2 regions of the Dechloromonas aromatica RCB genome follow, and region 1 is predicted to be linked to the other one. Evidence: predicted binding sites of a transcription regulator. Region 1 holds the regulator's gene; the other holds the start of a gene.
What was found. The regulator FNR, encoded in region 1, switches genes on or off when oxygen is low (the NO sensors DNR and NnrR bind a similar motif). The targets are predictions, from matches to a motif close to TTGANCTAGNTCAA.
Positions count from the first base shown of each region.

Region 1 (3,140 bases):
GGATGATCGAACGACGCAGGATATCGTCAGCCGTCAGCTCGATACCGCGGAAAACCGGCAGCGTATCGGTATCCAGACGATCGTAGTACTCGTCCGCCGTCTTGACGTTCTGGTAATAGGTCGGCCCGACCTTGCTGATCGAAGAGATGCCGAAAGACAGCATGTCGCAATCGGCGTAAGTCGAATAGCCCTGGAAATTACGGTGCAGGCGGCCCTGACGCTGGGCAACTGCCAGTTCGTCATCCGGCTTGGCAAAGTGGTCCATGCCGATGAAGACATAACCCGCATCGGTCAGTTTCTTGATCGCCAGCGCCAGAATCTGCAGCTTGGTATCGGCTGAGGGCAGATCACCTTCGTTGATCCGGCGCTGCGGCTTGAACATGCTGGGCATGTGCGCATAGTTGTAGATCGACAGACGGTCAGGATCCATCGCCAGAACGCGCTCCAGCGTCCGGTTGAACCCCATCACCGTCTGATGCGGCAGACCGTAGATCAGGTCGACAGAAACTGACTTGAAGCCGTTGGCCCGCGCATCACGGATGACGCTGTAGGTTTCTTCCTCGCTCTGAACGCGATTGACGGCAACTTGTACCTTTTCGTCGAAATCCTGAACGCCGACGCTCATGCGGTTGAAACCCAGCTCACCCAGCAGAGCGACCGTGGCCGTATCCACCTTGCGGGGGTCGACTTCAATCGAATATTCGCCGCCATCGAGCAACTTGAAGTGCTTGCGGGTTTCGCCCATCAACTGGCGCATTTCGCTGTGCGACAGGAAGGTCGGCGTACCGCCACCCCAATGCAACTGGATGACCTCGTGCTCACCGTCGCGGCCTTCCAGTGCCGCCGCCTGAATCTCGAGTTCCTTGGCCAGATATTTCAGGTATTTGGCGCTGCGCCCATGATCCTTGGTGATGATCTTGTTACAGGCGCAGTAATAGCAAATAGTGTTACAGAAAGGGATGTGGAAGTATAATGAGAGCGGTCGGCTGATCCCGCCAATATTGCGCTTTCCGAGCCACAGCTTGGCAGCCTCCGAGTCGAAAGCCTCAACAAAGCGATCAGCCGTTGGATAGGACGTGTAGCGCGGGCCGTTGACGTCGAAGCGGCGAATGATCTGCGGATCGAAGACGAGGTTTTCTGTTGCGAAGTTCATTAGGCAAGCCATTAAAATTTGTTCGAATTATGTTCGGATGGCATGCTTTTGCGGTTGACTTGGATCAAGCTAACGCAGGTTGCCAATGGCACAAACACACCCATTAAATCAGGAAATCTCGCTATCTGTCATCAAGACAGCCTGCTCCAATTGCAACCTGCGCGAACTATGCCTGCCATTTGGGCTCAGCATTGAAGAACTGGAGCGCCTCGACGACCTGGTTTCGACTCGTCGCCGCATAAAACGCGGCGACCATCTTTACCGCGCCGGTGAAGGCTTTGACGCGATTTACGCTATCCGCAGCGGTTTTTTCAAGACCGATGTGCTGCTTGAAGATGGCCGTGACCAGGTCACTGGTTTCCAGATGGCTGGCGAGCTGCTCGGGCTGGATGGTATCAGCACCGAATACCACACCTGCAATGCCATCGCGCTCGAAGACAGCGAAATTTGTTCGATTCCGTTCTCGCGACTGGAAGGCCTGTCGCGCGAAATCCACACGCTGCAACACCACTTCCACAAGGTCATGAGTCGGGAAATCGTTCGCGATCATGGTGTGATGATGCTGCTCGGCACCATGCGCGCCGAGGAGCGACTGGCCGCTTTCCTGCTCAATCTGTCGCAACGCTTCACGGCGCGCGGCTTCTCGCATGCCGAGTTCTACCTGCGCATGACCCGCGAGGAAATCGGTAGCTATCTCGGACTGAAGCTGGAAACCGTCTCCCGTGCCTTCTCGAAATTTCAGGAAGAAGGCCACATCGCCGTTCAGCAGAAACACATCCGGATTTTGAACGTCAATGGGCTGAAGGCCCTGATGAGCCACCGCAGCTGACGCTTTACCAACGCAGTCTTGCCAGTTCTGCGGCCCGTTCGACCAGCCTGAACAGCAGCGCCTCGGCTTTGATGCGGGCCGGTGTCGCGCCCCCTGTCGAGCGGTAGACCATGGTCACTCGACCAGGCTCGGCTGCCGTCACATAGATGGCGACCGACAAGGGACAAAAAGCAATCTGACCAGGATCTTCAACCACCATCTGCCAGGCTAATCCGGCACTGCAGAACTGGACAATCTCGGCCTCGACCAACGGATTCATCTCCGCCTCTAGTGCGCCGGCTGTTCGATCAAGCATCCGGCCAAACGGAATAACCGCCCCGACAATCAGCCCCTCTGCCTCCACCGCCTCGACAAGCGCCTCGTGGGTTGAGCGAAAATCGCCAGCCTCGACCACCCTGGAAACAACCCCGTCGGCAGCATGACTACAGTCGATCCGGGCCAATAAAAATATAAGCAGCAGCAATGAAAAAAAACAGGACACCCCGGAGGGTGTCCTGAACAGATGCGAGGAAAACATCTGACGCAAGAAATACGGGAGCTGTGGCGATCAGAAGAAGATCAGGCCGCCAAACGAAAGGGTACGGTTCTTGTTGTCGTAATTGGTATCGGCAACGTTGGTGATCTTCTCCTGGTTGTACTCACCGACCAGCGTGATGTACTTGTTCAGCGAGTGATAGACGCCCAGCGTGACTGCACGGTTCTTGATCTGGTTATCCGGTGTGGCACGCAGGACACCGTTGATCGTCCGGGTGTTGTCCAGCGTGTAACCATCCTTGTCCTTGTTCTCGCCGAAATTGATACCGACCTTGGTCGCACCGAACTTGTAGGTACCCTGCAGGAAATAACCCTGCGAATCGGTCTTGTTGCCAGCGCCATTGCTGCCGCCCAGGAATTGGGCGCCAATGGTCGACAGACCCAGACCGTTACCCTTGAAGCCGTAGGCAACCGCTTCGAAGTCGCCGAACCCGGCCTTGGCGCCGATTTCATAGCCCGTAGCGGTGAAGGACTTGGTCGCGCAAGGATCAACCGAACAGCTGGTCGACTGGGTCACCAGGCCGCCCCAGACCTTGCCCGGCACCTTGCCCTTCCAGTCGTAATCAATCTTGGCCTGGAAGCCCGGCGCCTTGGTTTCGTTACCAGCGAAGCTGCTCGGCTGGA
Region 1 is NC_007298.1:1,147,278-1,150,417, reverse strand. It holds gene hemN (oxygen-independent coproporphyrinogen III oxidase) at 1-1,153, opposite strand, end outside; gene fnr (fumarate/nitrate reduction transcriptional regulator Fnr) at 1,239-1,982, shown strand; gene DARO_RS05440 (DUF302 domain-containing protein) at 1,987-2,424, opposite strand; gene DARO_RS05435 (porin) at 2,530-3,140, opposite strand, start outside.

Region 2 (3,140 bases), 2.1 Mb from region 1:
CTTCCATGCTCATCCGGTAGAATGCCGGGTTTCCAGCAATATTTGAATGGGGCAGGCCATGATGCCGCAAAGTAAACCGAATACCGACGACCTTCGCATCAAGGAAATCAAGGAGCTGGTGCCGCCAGCCCACGTTTTCCGCGAGTATCCGGTGTCCACTCGGGCGGCGCAAACGACCTATGTCGCCCGCCAGGCAATTCACCGCGTGCTGCATGGCGCCGACGACCGCCTGCTGGTCGTCATCGGCCCCTGCTCGATCCATGACTACGAACTGGCCATGGATTACGCCAAGAAACTGGCCAAGGAAGCCGAGAAATACGCCGAGGACCTGATCGTCGTCATGCGCGTCTATTTTGAAAAGCCGCGGACCACAGTTGGCTGGAAAGGCCTGATCAACGATCCGCGCATGGACAACACCTTCCGCATCAACGAAGGCCTGCGTCTGGCCCGCCGCATCCTGCTTGAGGTCAATGAGCTGGACCTGCCTTGCGCCACCGAGTTCCTCGACACCATCACGCCGCAATACACCGCCGACCTGATCGCCTGGGGCGCCATCGGTGCGCGCACCACCGAGTCGCAGGTGCACCGCGAGCTGGCTTCCGGCCTTTCCTGCCCGGTCGGTTTCAAGAACGGCACCGACGGCAACATGCGCATTGCCGTGGATGCGATCCGCTCGGCCAACTCGCCACACCATTTCCTGTCGGTGACCAAGTCCGGCCACACCGCCATCGTGTCGACGATGGGCAACGAGGACTGCCACGTCATCCTGCGCGGCGGCAAGGAACCGAACTACGACGCGGCCAGCGTCGATGCCGCATGCACCGAAATCGCTAAATCCGGCCTCGCCGCCCGGCTGATGGTCGATTTCTCGCACGGCAACAGCCGCAAGCAATACAAGCTGCAAATGGAAGTCTGCGACAGCGTGGCCGAGCAGATCGCCGGTGGCGAAGACCGCATTGTTGGCGTCATGGTCGAATCGCACCTCGTCGAAGGCCGCCAGGACATCTCGCCGGACAAGCCGCTGACCTACGGCCAGAGCGTGACTGATGCCTGTATCAACTGGGATGACAGCCTGAAAGTGCTCGAGAAACTGGCAGCTGCCGTCAGGGCAAGACGAGTCGCCGAAGCGTCAGAGTAAGCGGCGAGCGTTCGCAAAAGCGCAAAAGGCCCGACCGGTTCGCCGGTCGGGCCTTTTGCTTTTTCAGGAAAGAAAATCCCGGTCATTTCTCCTGCCCGTTGGGGCGGTGTTGGATTGCCCGCTTTGTCGCAGCTTGATTGTTATCAAGACCAAAATCGTCCGGGGGGCGCCTGAATTGGTGCTTCCTGATCCCTTTGATTTTGGTCAAAGAAGCAAAGCTCAGGCTTGCGAGAGTGCCGGTCCTTATTCAAATTTTGAGAGGGTCAAGGGAGTCATGATTTCAAGAAAATTCAAACGTAGCGGCCTTGCGGCATTGCCGCTCCTGGCGATGCTGGTCCAGTTCGCCTTTGCCGGGACGCCGTCCGAACACGGCGATGGCGCGATGCGCGACTACCAGGCGGCTGGCGGTTCGCCGCTGGCTGACGTGAAGATGCACCAGGATATCAACCCGCTGGCGCCCAAGATGTCGGAAACCGAGTTCGACAAGGCCAAGCGTATCTTCTTCGAACGCTGTGCCGGCTGTCACGGCGTGCTGCGCAAGGGGGCGACCGGCAAGCCGCTGACTCCCGACATCACCCTGGGAAAGGGGCTGGAATACCTGAAGGTCTTTATCAAGTACGGTTCGGCCGGCGGCATGCCGAACTGGGGCACCTCCGGCATCCTGACCGACGATGAAGTCGACCTGATGGCCCGCTATATCCAGCAGACGCCACCGGCCCCGCCAGAATTCGGCCTGAAGGATATGGAAGCCTCGTGGAAGGTCATCGTCCCGGTCGATCAGCGGCCAAAGCGGAAAATGAACAACATCAACCTGGAGAACATGTTCTCGGTCACCCTGCGCGATGCCGGCGAAATCGCGCTGATCGACGGTGACAGCAAGAAGATCATCAGTATCCTGAACACCGGCTATGCCGTTCATATCTCGCGTATGTCGGCTTCCGGTCGCTACATGTTCGTGATCGGCCGCGATGCCAAGATCAACCTGATCGACCTGTGGATGGAAAAGCCGGATACCGTGGCTGAAATCAAGGTCGGCATGGAAGCACGCTCGGTTGAAAGCTCCAAGGCCAAGGGCTTTGAAGACAAGTATGCGATTGCCGGTACCTACTGGCCGCCGCAGTTCGTGATCATGGATGGCGACACGCTCAAGCCGCGCAAGATCGTTGCCACCCGCGGCATGACCGTCGGCACGCAGGACTACCATCCCGAGCCGCGTGTCGCTGCCATTGTTTCCTCGCACTTCAATCCGGAATTCTTCGTTAACGTGAAGGAAACCGGCATGGTCTATTCGGTCGACTACCGCGACCTGAACAACCTGAAGATCAAGATGATCGAAGCCGCTCCCTTCCTGCATGATGGTGGTTTCGAGTCCACGCATCGCTACTTCATGGATGCTGCCAACGCCTCCAACAAGATCGCGGTCATCGATACCAAGGAAGGCAAGCTGGAGAAACTGGTTCCGGTCGGCAAGACGCCGCACCCGGGCCGTGGCGCCAACTTCATCGATCCCAAGTTCGGGCCGGTATGGGCAACGGGCCACCTCGGCGACGAGAGCATCACGCTGATCGGCACCGATCCGAAAAAGCATCCGGACAATGCCTGGAAGGTTGTCCGCACGCTGAAGGGGCTGGGCGGTGGTTCGTTGTTCCTGAAAACGCATCCGAAGTCGAAGAACCTGTGGGTCGATACCACGCTCAATCCGGAAGCCGGTATCAGCCAGTCAGTGGCCGTTTGGGATATCAACAACCTGGAAAAGGGTAGTGAGTTGATCCCGATCGGCGAATGGTCGGGCATCAAGGATGGTCCGAAGCGCGTTGTCCAGCCGGAGTACAACAAGGCCGGTGACGAAGTCTGGTTCTCCGTCTGGAACGGCAAGGATCAGGAATCTGCCATCGTGGTGGTCGATGACAAAACGCGCAAGCTGAAGGCCGTCATCCGTGATCCGAAGCTGGTCACGCCAACCGGCAAGTTCAACGTTTTCAATACGCAGCACGACGTCTAC
Region 2 is NC_007298.1:3,572,260-3,575,399, reverse strand. It holds gene DARO_RS17000 (PA0069 family radical SAM protein) at 1-7, opposite strand, end outside; gene aroG (3-deoxy-7-phosphoheptulonate synthase AroG) at 59-1,138, shown strand; gene DARO_RS16990 (nitrite reductase) at 1,413-3,140, shown strand, end outside.
Region 2: the regulator FNR is predicted to act here: its motif matches at 1,333-1,346, upstream of DARO_RS16990 (nitrite reductase).